4 regions of the Nocardia sp. NPDC020380 genome follow, and region 3 is predicted to be linked to each of the others. Evidence: riboswitches for the same ligand, from Rfam matches in the RefSeq annotation. Region 3 holds a riboswitch; each other region holds the start of a gene.
What was found. A riboswitch is a leader RNA that binds a small molecule or an ion and turns the genes downstream of it on or off. The one in region 3 is predicted to bind magnesium.
Positions count from the first base shown of each region.

Region 1: another riboswitch for magnesium. It lies ahead of ACH438_RS44340 (NRAMP family divalent metal transporter); the one in region 3 lies ahead of ACH438_RS39090 (MgtC/SapB family protein).
Region 2: another riboswitch for magnesium. It lies ahead of ACH438_RS33060 (stealth conserved region 3 domain-containing protein); the one in region 3 lies ahead of ACH438_RS39090 (MgtC/SapB family protein).
Region 4: another riboswitch for magnesium. It lies ahead of ACH438_RS23705 (hypothetical protein); the one in region 3 lies ahead of ACH438_RS39090 (MgtC/SapB family protein).

Region 1 covers NZ_JBIRVQ010000027.1:62,982-68,365, forward strand. The annotation lists gene ACH438_RS44340 (NRAMP family divalent metal transporter) at 1-1,415, opposite strand, end outside; M-box (ykoK) riboswitch at 1,762-1,941, opposite strand; gene ACH438_RS44345 (hypothetical protein) at 2,275-2,994, shown strand; gene ACH438_RS44350 (aminoglycoside phosphotransferase family protein) at 3,030-3,983, shown strand; gene dinB (DNA polymerase IV) at 3,993-5,219, opposite strand; gene ACH438_RS44360 (nuclear transport factor 2 family protein) at 5,284-5,384, opposite strand, start outside.
Region 2 covers NZ_JBIRVQ010000013.1:186,704-192,087, forward strand. The annotation lists gene ACH438_RS33055 (vWA domain-containing protein) at 1-136, opposite strand, end outside; gene ACH438_RS33060 (stealth conserved region 3 domain-containing protein) at 287-1,675, opposite strand; M-box (ykoK) riboswitch at 1,746-1,925, opposite strand; gene ACH438_RS33065 (fatty acid desaturase family protein) at 2,151-3,245, opposite strand; gene ACH438_RS33070 (NYN domain-containing protein) at 3,364-3,771, opposite strand; gene ACH438_RS33075 (AraC family transcriptional regulator) at 3,761-4,870, opposite strand; gene ACH438_RS33080 (cytochrome P450) at 4,986-5,384, opposite strand, start outside.
Region 3 covers NZ_JBIRVQ010000018.1:99,521-104,904, reverse strand. The annotation lists gene ACH438_RS39100 (nitrate/sulfonate/bicarbonate ABC transporter ATP-binding protein) at 1-1,174, opposite strand, end outside; gene ACH438_RS39095 (ABC transporter permease) at 1,186-2,925, opposite strand; gene ACH438_RS39090 (MgtC/SapB family protein) at 2,922-3,629, opposite strand; M-box (ykoK) riboswitch at 3,825-3,999, opposite strand; gene ACH438_RS39085 (TetR/AcrR family transcriptional regulator) at 4,057-4,692, opposite strand; gene ACH438_RS39080 (VOC family protein) at 4,780-5,247, shown strand; gene ACH438_RS39075 (TetR/AcrR family transcriptional regulator) at 5,267-5,384, opposite strand, start outside.
Region 4 covers NZ_JBIRVQ010000008.1:266,323-271,706, forward strand. The annotation lists gene ACH438_RS23695 (nitrate/sulfonate/bicarbonate ABC transporter ATP-binding protein) at 1-972, opposite strand, end outside; gene ACH438_RS23700 (ABC transporter permease) at 1,001-2,758, opposite strand; gene ACH438_RS23705 (hypothetical protein) at 2,758-3,507, opposite strand; M-box (ykoK) riboswitch at 3,690-3,860, opposite strand; gene ACH438_RS23710 (DUF3558 domain-containing protein) at 3,942-4,469, shown strand; gene ACH438_RS23715 (DUF3558 domain-containing protein) at 4,469-4,990, shown strand; gene ACH438_RS23720 (hypothetical protein) at 5,030-5,221, opposite strand.

The sequences.
Region 1 (5,384 bases), on a different contig from region 3:
ACCTCGAGAGTCAGCGTGGACAGGTTCGGGAAGAACGTGGCGGCGGTCAGGGCCAGCGACAGCAGCACCAGCGACCACACGATCACACCGGCGACGATGTTCTGCCGCACCGTGTTCACCCACGGCCCGAGCACCGCCTTGTCATTGCAGAGCAGCACCAGGAACACCGTGGCCGAGGGCAGCAGGACACCGGCCAGGGCCTGCACACCCTGGGTCAGCAGACCCAGCACGTGATCGGGGCTGAACGCCACCGCGCCCGCGACGGCCAGCAGCGCCGCGTAACCCGCGTAGAAGGCCGGGGCTTCGCTGATCTTCCAGTGCAGCGAGTGCCGCTTGCCGAGGGTGTCGCCGAGCGCGTACGTGGTGGCCAGGCCGACCGCGTTCGCGCCGATGAGCGAGGCGTCCAGCAGCAGGATCGCGAACAGCGCGCCCACGGTCGGGCCCATGTGGTCGTGCAGCGCCTGCGCCACCGCGCCCGCATCGGTGAAGTTGCCGATCGCGTCGGTGCCGGCCAGGCCGAAGGTGGCGGCGGCCATGATGGCGATCGCGCCGATCATCACCACGACGATGCCGACCCACAGGTCGATCCGCTCGTACTTGATCCAGCGCGGTGTGATGCGCTTGTCGACGATGTTGGACTGCTGGAAGAACAGCTGCCACGGCGCCACGGTGGTGCCCACGATGGAGACGATGAGCAGCAGCAGGGTCGAGTTCAGGCCGCCCGGGAAGGACGGGAGGAAGCCGTGCGCGGTGTCCTTGACGCTCGGGTGCACCATGATCGCGAGGGGGAACATCACGATATTGATGGCGATGAGCGCGAAAAGGAAACGCTCCCAACGCCGGAACGAACCGCCCGCCACGACCGCGAACAGCAGCAGCGCCGCGAGCGGCACCGCGATCCACTTCGGCAGCCCGAAGTAGCCGAGAGCCATTGACACACCGATGAATTCGGTGACGATGGTCAGCGCGTTGACGATGAACAGGTCACCGACGCTGAACGCGCCCCAGAACTTGCCGAAGCGATCGAAAATGAGTCGTGCGTGTCCCACGCCGGCGACCGCGCCGAGGCGGACCACCATCTCCTGGTTCACGTAGAGCACGGGGATGAGCAGTACGAGGGTCCAGACCAGGGCCATGCCGTAGTTCTGCCCGGCCTGCGCGTAGGTGGCGACGCCACCGGCGTCGTTGTCGCCGACCATGACGATGAGGCCCGGGCCGATGATGGCCAGCAGCATGCGGAGTCGCTGCTTGCGCGAACGCCCTTCGGCGGAGTCGTGCATCTTGATGGTGCCCAGGGCGCCCACGATGTCGCCGACGTGCGCGCTGTCCATGACGGCGCCGGTCGGCTGGTGGGTGTCGGCTGGTGCGGTGACGGTGGCAGTGCGGCGGCCGGAGCCGTTCGCGAAGAAGGCCATGATCCTTCCCTCGCTTTCGATCAAAGGTACTTCGGCATGCGGAAGGTGCCGGTTGCCACCGGATTTCGGGCACACGTCAATTACCCGGGCATACTCGAAGACACCTCGCAGCGGCGAATGGATCGCCGGAAAGGCCGAAAGTGATTGCGGGTCAGTCGTCTACCGATTCGCGGCAAGCCGGGAACGAAAGAACTCTGTAGTCCGGACTGGGATAAGGACTATCGCCGGAACTCATTTGTCGTCCCTCACCTCCTTGCCGTCGGGACGCACGCGGACGCCATGTACCTGGTCGCGTCAGTCCTCACGGACGGCAAGAGGGAAACACGGCCGCGCCGAACGGCGAAGCCCCGCACCCCTCTCGTCAGAGCTTCGGCACTGCACGACGTATCCGGGGGCTCGCGGCCCGGGGAAGCCACTTAGGATCACCCCTTAATCCGGGGTGATCTGTCCTAACCCTGGGCGTCTCTCGACGTCGTCGGATCAGTGGCCTGTGTTCGTACAGGAGCCTCGCCTAGCGAGGTGCTGACTGGGCAATATTGGGCTCCGCCAACGAATATGTCAAATCAGCCCGGTCGGTTCCTTCGGATCGCCTGGGGCCCAACGGGCCTCGTGAAATGCGGATATCCGATACTGCCCGTTATATCCGACTTTGGAATTTGTTTACTCTTCGTTCACCATCGGTATGTTCAGGTTTACGGTTCGGATATAGGGCATTGAAACCGATATTCCCCATTGTGTGTCCCACCACTTCAGGACAAACGTCCATTGCAGATGGCTATGAACAAACTTAAGGTTTGCTTGGAACTAGCTAATCCTGCGATAAATCCTGATACCGCAGGGCTGAGATTGAGGGGAAATCGTGCTCGAGACCAAGCTTGCCGCGTTCGCCGCGCTCGCTTCGACGGTATCGGTGATCGCCGCCGGTGCCGCTCATGCCGACGTTGATGCACAGTCGGACAATGTAATTCACTACACCGCGTCCGCCACCGGCGACGGCGCCCAAATCTCCACCGATATCGGCTCACTCGCGGTCGAGAACGGCGCCTTCGAAATCAAGGCCCCCGATGGCCAGGTGATTGCCGGAACCGAATTATCCTTCCGAGTGGACGATTTCGTGTTTCCCATCGCCGCGGCGATCCACGACAATTCCGCGACGCTGACCCCGCTGTTCGACCTGCCGCACGCGCTCTACCGCCCGGTGGACCTCCCCTTCCAGGACACCGCCCCGTGGAAGTCCCCGTACGACCGTGAGCAGGCCGCCTGGAACCGCATGAAGGACACCATCTCCACCGGCGCCGTCATCGGCACGACGGTCGGCCTCATCGGTGGCGGCGTGGTCGGCTGCGCCCTCGGCGGCCTCGCCGTCGGCAGCGGCGTCACCCTGGCCACCGGCATCATCGGCGGCCTCTTCACCTTCCTGCCGGGCGCCGTGGTGGGCTGCCTCGTCGGCGCGGCGGCCATGGCCCCGCTCGGCGCCATCGCCGGCGCGATCGCGGTGACCGCTCCGGTGGCCATCGCGGCCGCGATCCAGTACTTCACCACCATCAACGCCCCGTTCAACCCGGCGCCCGCCAAATAAATAAGGCACACCGCAGTCGCGCGTAGGCTGGCCGAGTGTTGACCCCGCCCAGGGATCTACCCTCCGACCGCCTGCGCGCCGTGCTGTTCCGGCACTGGTCCATTCACGCCGAGATCCTCGAATATGTGCCGCTGGGATTCGGCAGTCACCATTGGCGCGCCGGTGACGGTGACCGCGAATGGTTCGTCACCGTGGACGAATTGGCCACGCCCCGGCAGACGGCCTTCGAACGATTGACCGCGGCCCTCGGCACCGCGCGGGCACTGTGCACCGCCGGACTCGACTTCGTCGTGGCGCCCGAAACCGGCACGGACGGCGCCGTATCGGCCAGGGCCGGAACGCGATTCGCGGTGTCCTGCTACCCGTACCTGGCCGGTGAGCATTTCGATTGGGGCGAATTCCGCGACGAGGGGCAGCGGCAGGCGGTCTTCGACATGATCGTCGGGGTGCACGGGGCCGCCGTACCCGGCGCCGCTCGAACCGACGACTTCACGATCACCCACCGCGCGGAGATCGACGCCGCGCTCGCCGGTCATGTGGCCGACGAGGGTCCGTACGCCGCGCCGATGGTCGACCTGCTCGCCCGCCGTGCCGGGGCCCTGCGTGCCGAGTTCGCTCGCTACGACGCCCTCGCCGGAGCCGCCCGCACCGCCTCGGCGCGGGCGGTCGTCACGCACGGAGAACCGCACGCGGGCAACACCATCCGGACTTCGGAGGGCTGGCGGTTGCTCGACTGGGATACCGCTCTCGTCGCCCCGCCCGAACGCGATCTGTGGGATCTCGACCCCGGCGACGGCTCCCTCCTGGCGGCCTATGCGCACGCCACCGGCGTGGACCCGCGACCGGAGCTCATCGAGTTGTACCGCCGCCGTTGGGATCTCACCGATGCCGGCGAATACGTCCACCGTTTCCGTCGCCCGCACACCGACTCCGCCGACGACGCGCAGTCCTGGTCCAACCTGGTGGAGCTGATCGACGGGATGTCCTGATCTCGCCGATCAGTCGGGGAGCATGGGGACCGACAGGCCCTCGCCTCGATGGAGGAGGGCGGCGCGGGTTACCGCACCCGAACCGAAACGGTCGCGCAGGGCATCCAGGGTCGAGTCGAGGGTGGACTCGGCGCGATGTTCCAGCGGCAGCGACAGTTGCATGGTGTCGGCATCGTCGAGGTTGGTCAGGGCGACGCCGATGAGTGTGAGGCCGCGTTCGTGGATGAGCGGCCGCGCGGTGGCCAGCAGGGTGCGGGCGGCATCGAGGATCACCGCGCTGCGGTCGGTGGCCTCGGGCAGGGTGTGCGAGCGGGTGGCGCGGCCGAAATCGTCGAATCGCAGGCGCAGCACCACCGTTCGGCAGACCCGGCGGGCGCGGCGGAGGCGGTGGCCGAGCCGGTCCGCGAGACCGTGCAGATACGTCTCGATCTCGTCATCCGTGCGATCGCGGCGGCCCAGGGCGCGTTGCGCGCCGATCGAGCGGCGGCGGCGACCGGTTTCGACGCGCCGCGGATCACGGGCCCAGGACAGGGCGTGCAGATGGCGGCCGGCGGCCGGGCCCAGGGCCGCGGCCAGCGGTCCTTCGCCTAGTTCCGCGAGCTGGCCGACCTTGGTGATGCCGCGCTCGTGCAATTCCCGCGCCGTCACCTCGCCGACGCCCCAGAGGCGCTCGACCGGGAGCGGGTGCAGGAACTCCAGTTCGCCGTCGGGCGGAACCTCCAGCAGCCCATCGGGTTTCGACACCGCGCTGGCCACCTTGGCGAGGAACTTGGTGCGCGCCACCCCGACCGAGATGGGCAACCCGACCTCCACGCGGACCCGTGCCCGCAGGTCGCGCGCAATATCCATGGGCGACCCGGCGATTCGCCACAATCCGCTCACGTCCAGGAAGGCCTCGTCGATGGAGAGTCCCTCCACTTCCGGTGTGGTGTCCCGGAAGATCTCGAAGACGGCCTTGCTGGCCTGCGAGTAGGCGGCCATGCGCGGCGGCACCACGATGGCGTGCGGGCACAGGCGCAGCGCCTGCCGCGCGTTCATGGGTGTCCGAACCCCGAACGCCTTCGCCTCGTAGCTCGCGGCGAGTACTACGCCGCCGCCCACGATCACCGGTCGCCCGCGCAGGCGCGGATTGTCGCGCTGTTCCACCGATGCGTAGAAGGAGTCCAGGTCGGCGTGCAGAATCGCCGCCCGCTCCGGGCGGTCCCGGCTGCCCGCATCCGAACCCGACACGAACATATGTTCGCATACTCATCGGTCGGTTGTGTGGGCTACCGCGGGAACGCCACCCGCCCCTGCGGGCTCACGCGGCGTCGGGACGCTGCCCGCCGGAGGCGATGGCGAGGATGTCCTTGTTGCCATCGGCCCAGGTCGCGGTCATGGTGAGGGCATTGACCTTCCACT
Region 2 (5,384 bases), on a different contig from region 3:
TGATCGCATCGGCAACGACATCCGCCTTCCGCTGCGGTATGCCGCCGCCGATCTGATCGTTCATCGACGTCGATCGGTCGACCAGGAAGATGAAGCAGGTCGGATTCGTCCGGCTGATCTCCGCCGTGTACGGCATGAGCGCTCCCCAATGGTTTGCGAAACACGTGCTTGGCAACACACGAGACTCACCCCATGATGCCGCGCCACCGGCAGCGCGGCACCCATACGATCCAACCTCCCAGCCACCGGACCCCAACCTCCCAGCGGAGTCCCAATTTCGGTGGTGTCAGACCGCGACCGGTTCGGCGCGATCGTCACCCGGCGACCGCAGTTCGACCCGCTCCCAGGGGCCGGGTTCCGGGAAGTAGTGCTGCAGGAAGTTGCGCACGCGGGCGGTGCGATGCGTTTCCTCGATCTCGGGGAAACTGCCGTCGTTCAGGCAGAAGAAATCGGCGTCGCGCCGAATCCCCAGTCCGACAAGCTGATCCAGCCCTTCCCGCGTGGTGGTGTCGACATAGCGGGCGCGGGCGGTCTCGTGCTGCACCGCGCGGCCGGAGAGCAGCGCGTAGTAGTGGTAGAGCGAATTGGTGACCGAGATATCGGTGCTGGAACGGAAACGGCTGGCCTGAGTGCGGGCGAAATCGTCGGCGAAGACGCCCTCCAGCTCGAACAGCACGCTGCGCCGCAGCGGGGCCGGGGTGTGCTCGAGATGGCGGGTGATCAACTGGCCGAAACGATTCCGCAGCAATTGCCGGTTGTTGCGGGCCGCGTTCTCGTATCCGCTGCGCCGCACGGCCCGGGTGCCGGTGCCGATGCGCACCGGGGATTCGATGAACTTGCTGATCCCGCCCGAGGTGAAGAACATGGTCGGCCGCATGGGACGGCCGAAGAACATATCGTCGTTGGCGTAGATGAAATGCTCGCTCAGCCCCGGAATGTGGTGCAGCTGCGATTCCACGGCATGCGAATTGAAGGTGGGCAGGCGCGACCGATCCGAAAAGTGCTCGGCCGCACGCACGATCGTCACCTGCGGGTGCTCGTCCAGCCAGGCCGGCGGCGTGCAATCGGTGGCGATGAAGATGCGCCGCACCCACGGCGCGTTCGCGTAGACCGAGCGCAGCGCGTAGCGCAGTTCGTCGATCTGGCGGACCCGTGCCGGCGCGGCGTCGCCCTCGCCGAGCAGCACCTCGGAAATCGCCTCGGACCGCAGCGCATTCCGCGCCGGATCGGCGGCGTCCACCCAGGAGAACACCACGTCGATATCGAAATCCACATCGCCGGCGTGCACGTCGAACATGCCGCGCAGCGTGTCCCAGTCGTAGCCGAAGCGGCGGATCCGGGTCCGCTGCAGATCCTCGGCCGGAATGCGTTCGCGGGTAAGGGCATTGGGCCGCGGGCCGAGCAGGCCGTCGGCGCGGTGGTGCCAGAATTCGATATCCACCGTGCCGGGCCCGGCGGCGGCGCTGACCAGCGCGTCCACCCGCGGCCGATAGCGCTGGTCGATGGCCAGCGCCGGTTCGTCGCGCTCGGACCGGATCAGCAGGAACGGAATCTCCTCCGCCGTCAGGACCGCGCGCAGTGCCAGCAGATTACCCAGCGCCGAACGCTCGATATCCGTCACGCCCGCAGGGACACCGGCCACAGCTGCCGGGACGCAGCTCAATACATTCCTCATCGTCACACCTACCTAGAACACGCCGGAATCAGTGACGCACGAAAGAGTTCTGAACGCGAAAGACCTTCGCGTACTACCCCACACGTTGAGTTTCGACACTGAGCGACGTATCCCTGCGGTGCGCAGAATCCGGAAGCCACTTGGGATCAACCCTTAAGCCGGGAAGATCTGTCCTGATCTTGGGCGTCTCTCGACGTCGTCAGATCAGTGGCCTATGTTCGTTCAGGAGCCTCACCTAACGAGGTTCAGTCGCCATCCTAGCCGTCGCTCTTGGGCACGACAACCGGCCCCGGCCCACCTGAACAGCGCCACTGGCCGTCGGCGTACTGCGGAAACTGCCACGGCGTGTGGCATTTCAGGTCCGGGGGCGGTGTTTGCGGCGCGGGATCGGCGGTCGCCGATCCCATCACACCCACCGCACACAGCACACCGACGGCTACCGCGGTCCATCGATGAGACATACGTCTCCATTCCCTCAGGCGGGCTGCCGCAGCGGGCTGCCGGCTTCGTGCAGGTGGCGCAACGCCTGTGCGTAGGACTCCAGCAGACCGGTCTCGCAGTAGGGGATTTCGTGCTCGGCGCAGAAGGCGATCACCATGGGCCGCGCCAGCTGCAGATTCGGGCGGGGCATGGAGGGGAACAGATGATGCTCGATCTGATAGTTCAGACCACCCAGCGCCACATCGGTGAACCAGCCGCCGCGCACATTGCGCGAGGTGAGCACCTGCCGACGGAGGAAATCGACGGCGCCGGGCTCGTCGAATACTTCCATCCCCTTGTGATTGGGCGCGAAGGTGCAACCCATGTAGAGGCCGAACAGGCCCTGCTGCACCGCGATGAAGACCAGCGCCTTACCCGGTGACAGCACCAGGAATACGACCGACAGATACGCGATCGCGTGCAGGGCGAGCAGCGCGCCCTCCCAGCCCCAGTTCGGAATCGACCGCCGCCACACCGCGCGCACGCTCGACCAGTGCAGGCTGCCGCCCTCGAGCAGCAGCATCGGGAAGAACAGCCACGCCTGATAGCGGAAGATGAAGGCCCGGAAGCCGCGACCGGTCGCGGCGCGCCCGCTCGAATGCGCCAGGATGCCCATCACATCGGGATCCGCGCCCTCGGTATTCGGATTGGCGTGGTGCCGATTGTGATTGCTGGTCCACCAGCCGATACTCAGACCGATGCCGAGATTTCCGAACAGCAGCCCGGCCAGATAATTGATCCGGCGGGTGCCGAAGATCTGCTGATGCCCGGCATCGTGACCGAGGAAGGCGAACTGCGCGAACACCAGCGCGAGAAATACCGCGGTGCCCAGCTGCCACCACGAATCGCCGATGAGCGCGAACGCAACCCACCCGCCCAGGAAGGCGGCCACCGTGATCCCGGCGCGCACGCCATAGGACCGCAGGCGCCGATTCAGCAATCCGGCATCCCGGATCTGGCGCATGAGCACCGCGTATTCGCTGCCACGCCGGACACCCGCGGCGGGCGCGGGCCGCGGTTCGGTGTCGATCAGCAACGCGGAAAGGGGAATTGCGCTGTCGGGGTCACCGACTGCGGAAGGTACGGGCACTCCACCTACGCTAACCGTAGGAGGCGAACAACAGGCCCCTGTCGCCGAAACAATTAGCGGCGTGGCACGCATCGGGCGCGTTCCGCCCGCAAAACCGCAGCATGCGGGCCGGGCGAGCCTAGGGCGTGAGCTGTTCGAGCAGCCAGCGCGGACCGACCGTGACGGCGCCGAACGGCTCGACGCGCTCGCGTAATCCGCGATCGGCCGTCACCACGGTGATCATTCGATCGCTCTGTTCGGCCACGGCGGCGGCCACCACGCGCACGATCTCGTCATCGCCGGACCCGGCGGCCGGCACCACCCGCAAACCGTCGAACTCCGCCGCGTCGCCGGCGAGCGCGGCCTTGGCCGCGCCCTCGAGTACGACGGTCACCTCGGTCGGCTGCACCGAATCCAGTTCCGCCGCGGCCAGCTGTCCGAGTAATCGCCGCGCCGCGCCCGCGCGATCGCGCCACCATCCGTCGGGGCGCGAACCCACCACATTCGCCGCGTCCACGACAATCAGCCGAATTGCGTCATCCGTCACGCCCCCAGTCTTCTCCTTCGTATTCGCCGTGGCCGACATTGACCGTTTGTGGCCCGATACGGACGGCTTTCGCGGCGATATCGTTACCGCGGTGCGCGCGGGCGAAAGTGCCCGGGGTTTGCCCCTTCCAGGTACGGAAGGTCGAGGCGAAGGACGAAACACTCGAATAGCCCAGGCGATCGGCGACCGATTCCACCGTCAGGCCGGTCATCAGCAGTTCCTCGGCGAGCAGCCCGACTGTCTCGCAGCTCAATTCACGGAAGGTGGTGCCTTCCTCGGCGAGCCGGCGGCGCAGCGTCCGCACGCTGATATCGAGCCCGGCCGCGATACTGGACTGATCGGCGGTGCCGACGCTGTGCACCAGCAGTTCCCGCACCCGCCCGCTGATTCCGGTGCGCTGCTTGCGCCGCTGCATGATGTCGACGCACTGCTGCTCGTAGGCCCGCGCCAGCGCCGCATTCGCCTGTGCGGGGCGCATTTCCAGCATGGCGGCCCGCATCACGATCTCGAAGCGCGGCGCGTCGAAGTTCAGCTCCTCGACATTGAGCACGACCCCGAGCGTCTCGTAGACCGGATGCGGCTCCCATTCCAGATCCACCCGGGTGACCGGAAACGGCATGGGCAGCAGATCCTGCTGGATCGTGGAGATCATGGCGATATCCCGCTCCTGGGCGAAGCGCCGCAGATCCGCCGGCACCACGCGATCATCGCGCAGCAAGGTGATTTCCGAACCGCGGACCTCGAGGTAGTGATGCGCGATGGCCACTGACAGATCGGTGTATCGCAGCGCGATCTCGAGCGCATCGCGCAGGCTGGGACTGCCGATCATGGCGAAGCCCAGCACGCCGAAACTCGTTGGATGACACTGGAACCCGGCCAGGAACCCCAGCCCGGGTTCGTTCCCCAGCCCCTCCACCACCGTCCGCAAGACGGTGAGCTCCTGTTCGAGCAGGATCTCCCCCGCGGGCTCGGCCAGTTCGCGTTCCTCGATCCCGCTGCCCTTCAGCACGACCTGGATCGGCATCCCACGCCCGACCGCGAACTCGGCCAGCAATGCCGTACCACCGATGGAACGAACCCTCCCCAACCCGTCACCCATCGACGCATCCTCGCAAATATCGAGCACACGCGGACCGAGAACCCATCGGTAACATCCCCCGGCGGCCGGTCATCGACGTGCTGACCGAAAACCGGGGAACGTCGGCGTTATTCGGTTACCACAGCACCGGCAGTCGCTCCGGGATCCGCTTCATGAAACGGGTGCGCCACACCAGCTGATCGATCGGGACCGCCAGATCCAGCGTGGGAATGCGGTCCAGGAGCGCCTCGAGCGCGATCTGGGCGTGACGACGGGCGAGCGCCGTGGCGGGGCAGTAGTGCTGTCCACCGCCGAAGGACAGGTGGGACGCGGCATTGGGCCTGCCGAGGTCGATCACCTCCGGTTGCGGAAAGGCCTGCGGGTCGAAGTTCGCGCCCTCGACCAGCACGAGTACCAGTTCGCCCTGCCGGACCAGGACCTCACCGACCTGGATGTCCGCGGTGGCCAGCCGCGGAAGTGCATCGCCGATCGAGAGGTTGATCCGCAGCAGTTCCTCCACCCCGGCCGGAATCAG
Region 3 (5,384 bases):
GATCGAGAATGAAATCGGCGCGCACCGACTTGTCCCCGTTGCCGACCAGCGCCCCGCAGATCGTGCGCACCAGCGGCGCGCGCCGGCGGGCCTGACTGGCGAAAATGCTCTTACTGCGCTGGATATCGGCATTGGTGAAATTGGAGCCGATATTGGTCAGGATGACATCACCGGAATCGGCCAGCAGGAACCCCAGCAGCACACCGGCATCCACGAGCGGCATCAGATCGTCGAGTTCGAAGTTGAGCTCGTCGGCGATCACCGGCAGATCCGCGCGACCGCCCTTGCCGTACACCAGTTCCAGCAGACCCGCGATCCCGCCGACCGAGGCATCGGGCAGGGGAGTGGCGAACGGGGTCGCGGTCTCGGTGGCCACCGCCGGCTGCACCTCGTCACGCCCGGTGAGCAGCCCGTAGATCTGATCCACCAGCGCCACGAAGCCCGGTGCGCGCTTGTTGCGCGGGCGCGGCTGTTCCACCGGCACCTCGGCGATGATGCGGCCCGGATTGGAGCCCAGCACCACCACGCGGTCGGCCAGCAGCACCGCCTCCTCGATATTGTGGGTCACGATGCACACGCATTTGGTGGGGAAATCGTCGGTGTCCCACAGGTTCACCAGTTCGGTGCGCAGATTCTCCGCGGTCAGCACGTCCAGCGCCGAGAACGGCTCGTCCATCAGCAGCAGGTCCGGTTCCAGCACCAGCGCGCGAGCGAAACCGACCCGCTGGCGCATACCGCCGGACAGCTCCTTGGGATAAGCGGATTCGAACCCGTCCAGGCCGATCCGGTCGATCGCCTGCAGGGCCTGCTCGGCGCGCTGCTTGGGCGGCACCCCGCGCGCGGCCAGGCCGAGTTCCACATTGTCCTGCACCGTCAGCCACGGCATCAGCGCGAAGGACTGGAACACCAGCGCCGCACCGGGATTGGAGCCCGTCAACGGCGTGCCGCGGTAGCGCACCTGCCCGCCGGTGGGCGCCAGCAGGCCCGCGACGATCCGCAGCAGCGTGGACTTGCCCGAGCCGGAGCGGCCCAGCAGTGCGACGATCTCGCCCTCGCGCAGTTGCAGATTCATGTGCTCGAGAACATTGAGGCGTTCCCCGGCCGCACCGGTGAACGACATGTCGACATCGTCGATGTCGATGAGGACCTCTCCGGTGGTCACCGAGTTGGTCATAATCCTCCGTCCTAGAGCGAATAGCGGCGTTCGGCCAGCGCGTAGAGGCGCCGCCAGAAGAACCGGTTGAAACCGACGACGAAACAGCTCATCACGAGCACGCCGACCAGAATGCGCGGCGAGTCACCGGAGCTGGTGGCCTCGGCGATGTAGGCGCCCAGACCCGTTGCCGTCAGCGTGTGATCACCGAACTTCACGACCTCGGCCACGATCGAGGCGTTCCACGCCCCGCCCGCCGCGGTGATCGCACCGGTGACATAACTGGGGAAGATGGCCGGCAGGATCAGCTTGCGCCACCACAACAGCCGCGGCAGCCGCAGATTCGCCGCCGCCTCGCGCAGATCGTTGGGCACCGCCGCGGCGCCGGCGATCACATTGAACAGGATGTACCACTGCGCACCCAGCGCCATGAGCAGCGTGCCCGCCCACTGCAGGCTCGCGCCCGTCGCGATCAGCACCGCACCCACCAGCGGGAACAGGAAGTTCGCGGGGAAGCTGGCCAGCACCTGCACGATCGGCTGCGCGACGCGGGTCACCTTGGGGTTCAACCCGATCCACACCCCGATCGGCACCCACACCGCCGTGGCCAGGATCAGCAGCACCACCACACGGATCAGCGTGATCCCGCCCAGCCCGAGGGCATGCGCGATCTCGCCGAAACCGACCGTGGTGCCGATGTAGTGCAGCATGTGATAGGCGCCGTAGATCAGCGCGGCCAGCACCACCAGCGTGAACACCACATCCGCGGCGCGTCGGCGTGCCGGCGGCACATACAGGGGATGCTCGGCCAGCCCGAACATCCGCATGGCGCGATCCACCGGGAAGATCAGCGGCCCGAAGACCCGGCCCAGCAGGCCCGGAATGTGGCTGCGGCGCAACAGATCCAGCACCAGGCTGCGCGGCCCGTCGGCGGATTCGCTGTCCTCCACCCGGAATCGTTCCGCCCACACCGTGATCGGGCGCCAGAACAGCACATTCAGCCCGATCACCATGATGATCATGACCGCGATCGCCAGCAGCACCTTGCCGGTCGCCGAATCCGCGGTCGCCGAGGCCACATAGGAACCGATGCCCGGCAGCGCGTAATTGCGGTTGTTGACGCTGATCGCCTCGGCCGCGGTCAGGAAGAACCAGCCGCCGCCGAAACTCATCATGGCGTTCCACACCAGCGGGAACATGCCCGAGGGGACATCCACCCGCCAGAACCGCTGCCAGCGCGACAGGCGCAGATTGCGTGCCGCCTCGTCCAATTCGCGCGGTTGCGACAGCAGGCTGTGATGGAACGCGAAGGTCATGTTCCAGGCCTGCGAGGTGAAGATCGCGAAGATCGACGCGCACTCCAGGCCCAGCGAGGACCCCGGGAACAGGGCGATGAACCCGGTCACCGTCACCGACAGGAAACCTAGGATCGGCACCGACTGCAGGATGTCCAGGGCCGGCAGCAGCGCCTTCTCCGCACGCGGCAGCCGGGCGGCCGCCTCGGCGTAGACGAAGGTGAACACGATCGACACCCCGAGCGCGATGAACATGCGCAACAGCGAACGGGCCGCGTAGTAGGGCAGTTTCGCCGGATCGGTGGAGATGTTGGTGGCCGCGGTGGCCTGATCGAAGGGCACGTGCATGCCCGCGGACACCTTGACGATGATCCAGATCAGGATGGCCGCGCCCAGGAACACGGCCACATCGGCCCAGCGTGAGCGCGGGCGATCCAGCGCCCCGCGCGAGGGATAGGAGCGTAGGCCCGCGGTCATTCGTCGGCCACCGTGGGCTGCGGGACCGTGCGCCAGCCGACGCTGGTCACCGACGGTTCCAGGCTCAAGCGGCTCACCGCGGCCTCCATCTGGCGATCATCGCGGCGATCACCGGTGAGCTCGGCGCGCACCTGCACCCGGCCGGGCTGGGTGTCATGACTGGAGATCGACACCAGGCGGAAATCGGTGCGGGTCAGCGACTGCACCAGCAGGGCGCGCACATGCGCCTCGTGCGAATCGTCGGTCGCGGCGGTGAAGGCGTAGAGCGCCTCGATCTCATGGGATTCCTGCGGCCGGTCCACCGCGCGCGCCGCCGTGCGCAGGGCGGTGTTCACCACGACCACCGCCACCGTGCCCGCCGCGGCCGTGTCGTACATGCCCGCACCCGCGAGCGAACCCACCGCCGCCGAACACCACAGTGTGGCCGCGGTATTCAGCCCGCGCACCGTGAAACCCTCCCGCATGATCACACCCGCGCCGAGGAAACCGATACCCGAAACCACCTGCGCCGCAACCCGAGTCGGGTCGGCGTCGCCACCGTGGAACCCGTGCGCGGACAGCAATACGAACAAGGTCGAACCCGCGGCGACCAGCGTGTTCGTCCGCAACCCGGCCATGCGGGCCCGGTACTGGCGCTCGAACCCGATCACCGCGCCCAGCCCGACACCCGCGCCGAGCCGTAACAGCATCTCCAACGTCGACATGACGCCCTTCTCCCAGCTAGCGTCGGCGCACTCGAAATCGCACGCTACCGCTCGACAGGTAGCGGAAAGCGGATTGTGTCGGTGTCACCGAGTGAACGATTGGCTAACGGACCTGTGTCCCCATCGGGCATGCCGACCACCTCCTCGTTCCACCGCGCACGCGCCAGGGAGGGGCCCGGCGGACGCGCCGGGCACGGATACCACCCTTCGTAAGACCTTCAGCACTCCACGGCGTGAACCCGCGTCAACTGCGGGAGCCGGTCGGGGCCACCCCTTAGTTCGGGGCGGCCTGTCCTGACCTTGGGCGTCTCTCGACGTTCGGGGTCGCCGGCCTGTTTCCGTGAAGGAGCCTCAGCTAACGACGGCACCTTGCGCCAGCGAGTTAACACCGCGCCAACCGATTCGGCAACTCGATGTGAGCGCGGTCCTAGGCCGCCGGGAGGGTATCGGGGCGAGTTGCCCAGTGCCGCAATCGCGCCAGCAGCGCGGCACGCGCCTCGGCGAAGACGGTGTCCGCTTCGAGCAGCCGCGCGCGGGTGACCACCGCCTGACCGAGGGCGTCGAGCTCGAAGGCCAGCAACTGCACGGGCGTCTCGGGCCGCAGCTCTCCGGCGGTGATCGATTCGCGAATCAGGTTGGCCTGGAAGGCTTCCCACTGCACGAGCTGTGCGCGCAGCCGATCCTGCACCGGGCCGGGGCGATCGTCGAATTCGGTGTAGGCGGTGACGAAGAAGCAGCGGCCGGGCAGCACCGGCGCGGCGTAGAAGGCCAGGCGGTTTTCCTGCACGGCCCACAGCGCCGCCAGGCCGTGGCGGCCGTCGAGGGCCGGGCGCACGATCCGATCCGCCCATTGCGCGGCGGCCTGGTCGATGACCGCCAGTTGCAGCGTCTGCTTGTCGGGCCAGTGAGTGAACAGCGCCGATTTGCTGATGCCGAGACCGGTGGCCAGCTGCGCGAGGCTCAGCCCGTCCAAACCGGCGGTCGAGGCGGTCGCGACCGCGGCCTCGAGCACCGATTCGCGGGTGCGATGGCCGCGCAGGCGGCGTCCGTCGGTGGTGGGCACGTGAAGAATCTAACACAATATATCCGACCGGTCGGACTGATTGTTACGGTGAGGCCGTCCCGATCCATCGAACGGAGGAGACCGGAAATGCCCGTCATCACCGCCGGCTACCACCTGGGCGTGGTGGTCACCGATCTGCGCGAGGCCATGGACGAACTCACCGAGCTGCTCGGGCTGCAGTGGCTGCCCATCGTGCCCAGCGGACACCAGCACGAACCCGGACCACTTCCGGAACTCGCGCCCCTGCTCACCATTTCCGTGCAGGGACCGCCCTATATCGAGCTGCTCGAGCTCACCCCGGGCACGATCTGGTCGACCCCGGGCCTGCACCACATCGGCTACTGGGCCGCCGACGCCCACGCCGAATCCGAGCGCATGACCGCCGCGGGCTTCCCGTGCGAGGCCAGTGCCGTGGTCCTCAATGGCGATACCGAACCCGGCGTCTACTACCACCGCACCGGCGACGGCCTGCGCCTGGAACTGGTCGAAATGGGCCGCGGCGGACCGGCTCTCGCGCACTACCTGAACTTCCCGCCGATCACCGGCGGCGACTGAACCCCGCGCCCGCGCGAGCTCAGCGATACATCGTGCGATAGGCGGCGATGGTCGCCACCAGATGATCGACCAGCTGCTCGCGGCTGGCGCGCAGCGTGCCGTTCAGCCACGCGGAGAACATGCCCGCATTACCGCTG
Region 4 (5,384 bases), on a different contig from region 3:
GGTGGCCAGGCCGAGCAGGGTCGCCGCATCGACCAAGGGCATGAGGTCGTCGAGCTCGAAGCGCAGTCCGGCGGCCAGGTCCGGGAGGTCGGCGCGACCGCCGGTGGCGGCCACCAGATCCAGCATGCCGCCGATGCCGTCCACACTCGCATCCGGCAGCGGGCGGGTGGTGGGGGTCGGCGTGATGGACGCGTGGTCACCGTCGAAGGGGGAGTCGGTGAGCATGCGGTAGGCCTGATCCACCAGCTGCTGGAAGTGCGCGCCGCGGGGATCCCGCGGGTGTTCGAGACCGATCCGGATCTCACCCTTGATGCGGCCGGGATTGTTGTCCAGCACCAGGATTCGGTCCGCCAGCAGCACGGCTTCCTCGATATTGTGGGTGACCATCAGCATGGTCTTGGTGGGGAAGGCGGTCTCGCCCCACAGGCGCATGAGCTCGCCGCGCAGGTTCTCGGCGGTGAGCACGTCCAGTGCCGAGAACGGCTCGTCCATGAGCAGTACCTCCGGTTGCACCACCAGGGCACGCGCGAAGCCGACCCGCTGCCGCATACCGCCGGAAAGCTCCTTGGGATAAGCGTTCTCGAAACCGTCGAGTCCGATCATGTCGATGGCGTCGGTGACGCGTTCACCGCGCTCGTACGCCGGCATCCCCTGTGCGCGCAGCCCGAGTTCGACATTCTCCCGCACCGTCAGCCAGGGCAGCAGCGCGAAGGTCTGGAAGACCATGGCGGTACCGGCGGACGGTTCGGTGATCTCGGCGCTGCGCAGCCGCGCGGTACCCGCCGAGGGCCGCACCAGACCGGCGATGATCCGCAACAGCGTGGACTTCCCGGAGCCGGATTTGCCCAGCAGCGCAACGATTTCCCCCTCTCGCAACTCCAGGCAGACATCGGACAGTACCGGCAGTTGCTCGCCGGAGGGGTTGGTGAAGTTCTTGGTGACACGATCCACGGTGATGACCGGAGCGGACATGGTTGTTCTCCCTACAAAGATTGCTGAATTACACGAGCGCGAAGCGCTTTTCGGCTTTCACCTGCAGCCGCCGCCACACCAGGCGGTTGATGGCGACGGTGACGACGCTCATGACGAAGGTGCCCAGCAGCACCTTGGCGAAGTCGCCGGCCGCGGTGGCATTGGTGATGTACGCGCCCAGGCCGAACGCCTCCAGATGGGTGTGCCCCGATTCGACGACCTCACCGACCAGCGTCGCGTTCCACGCCCCGCCGAAGGCGGTGATGGCGCCGACCACATACCCGGGCGCGATCGCGGGCAGTATCAACGACTTCCAGCGCTGCACGCCCTGCACGCCCAGATCGTCCATGGCCTCCCGCAGATCCGTGGGGATCTGCCCGGCCGCGGCGATCACATTGAACAGCACGTACCACTGCGCGCCCAGCGCCATCAGCACCGTGCCGCCGATATTCAGCGAGATACCCGTGTAGGTGAGCGCGGCGATCACGAAGATGTACAGGAACTGCGCCGGGAAACTGGCCAGCACCTGCACCACCGGCTGCGCGAACCGGCACACCCGCGGATTCATGCCGATCCACACGCCGATCGGCACCCACACCACCGTGGATACCACCAGCAGCACCATCACGCGGAGCAGACTGGCCAGGCCCATGAGCGTGGTCGGCCCGAATTCCGCGAAGCCGACGGTCCTTTCGAAGTAGGCGGCCAGCGTCCAGGTGCCCCAGGCCAGCGCCGCGAACAGCAGCCCGAAGAAGATCGCGTCGCCGGTGCGGCTGTCGCGCCGGTCGTCGTACGCGGAGCGCGTGCTGTGCCCGAACACCCGCATGACCCGGTCGAGACCCTCACCGACCGGCCGCAGCAGGCGCGCGGTCCGGCCCGGCAGCGTGGAGCGCCGCAGCAGGTCCAGCACCAGACTCCGTGGCGCCAGCGCGCTTTCGGTGTTCTCCACCCGGAAGCGCTCCGACCAGGCCGTGAACGGCCGCCAGAACAGCACGTTCACCAGCGCGATGGTGATCACCATGACCGCCGCGCCCAGCATGAGATTCCCGACCTGCGCGTCCACGGTGGCGGCGGCGATGAAACTGCCCATGCCGGGCAGCGCCTGATCATTGCCCGCGACCGTGATCACCTCGGACGAGGCGAGCATGAACCACGCGCCCCCGAAGCTCATCATCCCGTTCCAGATCATCGGCACCATGGCGGTCGGCACCTCCAGCCGCCACAGCCGCTGCCAGCGGGTCAGCCGCATCATGCGCGCCGCGTCGTCGAGCTCGCGCGGCATATTGCGCAGCGCCTGGTAGTAGGCGAAGGTCATGTTCCACGCCTGCGCGGTGAAGATGGCGAAGATGCACGCCGCCTCCGCACCCAGGTAGGAGCCGCGGAACAGGGCCACGAACGCGGTCACCGTGATCGACACCAGCGCCAGCACCGGCACCGACTGCAGCACGTCGAGCATGGGCACGAGCACCTTCTCGGCCCGCCGCGACCGTGCCGCCCACTGCCCCACGACCAGCGTGAACACAATGGACGCGAGCAGCCCGAGGAACATGCGCAGCGTGGTCCGCGCCGCGTAGTACGGCAGGTTCGACGGATCGGTGGAAACGGTGTCCTGCCCGGTGTCCGGCGTCCAGGGCACCGTCATATCGCGGAAGAGCCTGAGCACCACGATGATCAGCACGGCGGCCGCGCCGATCAGCAGATAATCCGTCCCGCGCAGCCGGTTGCGGACGACCGGGACATCCGGAGCCGTCTTGGGGGCGTTGGGGATTGCGAGTTCGAGAGTCATCAGTCGTTCGCCTCCGGTGCGGGCGGGGCGGTCATGACGTTGTAGTAGTGGACGGCCGACGCGATCAGCGCGGGCACGCCGATGATCAGGTTGAACACCACCACGCCCATCCCGGCGCCGACGACCGCGCCGGCGAGACAGCCGACGATCGTGCCGAGCGGCCCGGCGGCCGCGGTGCCGAGGGCGCCGGTGAATACACACCCCAGCGGCCCGCCGACGATCGCGCCCAGCAGCGTGCCCACCGCGAGCGCGACGGTCAGCTCGTTGTTCACATTGGCCATGGCGGTGTTCATCCGATCCTCGGGGGTATCGGAAATGTGCTGCGCCAGCAGGATCGGCTCGGTGGTGCGGGCCTCGGCATCGAGTTGCGCCGTCCGGGTGCGCTCGGCCGCGGTGGCGGGCCGGGCCAGGTCGGCGCGCGGGGTGAGGGTCGCGGTGGTGCCGTCCACCTGCGCGTCGACCGGGAAGACGGTGTCCTGCCGGATGACCGTCAGCGGGATCGCCGTGAGCGCCACGCCGTTCGAATCGGTGATCCGGAGCTGATTCCCGTCGACCTGGAGCGACCCGGCATCGGTGTGCAGCACGACCGAGCGGTCTTCGATCCGCGCCTGCCCGCCGATCGCAGCGGCCGGGGTGCCGGCCTCGGCGGGTCCGGTGTGTTCCGGCGGCTCGGCCAGGCCGACGGCATGGCCGGCCAGTGCGGTGGTGGTGATCGCGGCGGTGGCGAGCGCGAGCATACGAATTCTCATCTTTTATGCCTCGTGTGATCGCTGCCCGAATTGTATTCAGGGCAGCACAAATTTACCGATCGGCACTGTGGCGCCTACGGTGATGAATTTTTCTCGCGAAATTCCGCTGTGGTTCCGGAATTGCGCATGCGTGTATTCCGATGAGCACGCTTGGGAGGAAGGCCCGTGGATCATGAGATGGGCAGACACCCCTCTCGTCAGAGCTTCGGCACTGTACGACGTATCGCTATGAACGGAAGCCACCTTGGATAACCCCTTAATCCGGGGAAATCTGTCCTAACCTTGGGCGTCTCTCGACGTCGTCAGATCAGTGGCCTGTGTTCGTACAGGAGCCTCGCCTATCGAGGTGCAATGCCCAACGTAGTAAAGGCTCCGTAAAAAGTCAAAAGGCTTCTTTTCGACGCATCTTCGATACGTCGCCTACTCTGGTCGGCGTGGTGAGAGCAGTATCGGCAGCGGCGGGGATCGCCCTGATCGGGGTGGCGGTAGCGGGCTGCGGGCATGCGGATCGGCCGGCGGCGGCGCCGACGACCACGAGTGCCGGGCCGATCGCGCCCTCCCCGAACACCATCGGGCTCTGCGGTGGGGTCGCCGACTCCGACGTCGAACAGGCGACGGGAGTGCCAGGCCTGCAGCGCGTGGCGATCAATCCGTTCAGCTGCGGCTGGCAGTCGGCCGCCAGCGGCGACTACACCGTGATCTTCCATTGGTTCCGTGGCGCCGGACTCGACGCGCGCCGCGATCAGATCACCGACAGCACACCGGCCACGGTGACGGTGGCCGGCCGCTCCGGCCTGAGCTGGACCTCCGCGCAGTCCTGCGAGGTGGGCGTGCCCTTCGGCGGCACCGATTTCATCGATTGGTCCATCAAGGCGGGTACCTCCGAAAACGGCCGCCCGCAGCCGTGTTCGGCGCTCGAGCAGCTGGCCGCGGAGACCCTGGCGAAGGCGGGGCAGGGGTAATGCGCAGAGTCTGGACGGGTGTGGCGCTGGCCGCGGCCGCCGTGGCCACCATGGCGACACTGACGGGATGCACGCAGCATTCCGGGGATTCGGCGGTGCGGCAGTCGGTCGACCCCAATCTGCTGGCCGGGTGCGGTCCGATCGAGGATCAGAAGATCGCGCAGATCGTCGGCCTGACCGGTCTGCAGCAGCAGAGCCGGCCCACCATCTGCAATTGGACCGGCCGGAATTCGGCCGGCGCCCCCGTCGATGTCACCTACGCCTGGCTGCAGAACGACACCATGGGCCGCGAGGCCGAGGTGGCCGGGCAGTCCGGTTATCAGATCGAACGTGTGGTCGTGAAGCACTTCTCGGGGATGTACTGGCACGCCTCCGGCGATCCGGGCAGCTGCGCGGTGACGGTGGCCGACACCGGGACCGTCACCTGGTGGGTGCAGAACCGCGACCGGTCCGCGCAACCGGATCCGTGTGCCGCGGCAATGACTCTGGCCGAGGCCACCCTCGCGGTGGACGGCGTCTGACTTTCTGCTGCAACCTGTTTCAGTGTTTTCCGGGCCGTCTCAGTGCTTGAGAAACGTTGCGGCGATGTTCCAGAACATGTTCTGGTCCACTTTATGGAAATCCCAGGTCTCCGTGAGACTGTGCGTGGCGGTCACGATCGCCGGAATATCGAAGTCGTGACGGCTGGCCGTGCCCTTGGCCTCGACGGCGGTGATGACGAAGGCGGTGGCGGTTTCTGCTGTGTGGGGCATGTGCGAGCTCCAATCGAGTACCGGGCCGGGTAGGTCGTGCGGGCAGTGCGGGGCGATGCGTGGCCGCGGACATCGTCGGCCGCGCCACGCATCTGAACGCCGTGACGCGCATCGCGGCCGGCGCGTCACTGGCGTTTCCGTCCAGTTTTGTTTCGGCGAGTGA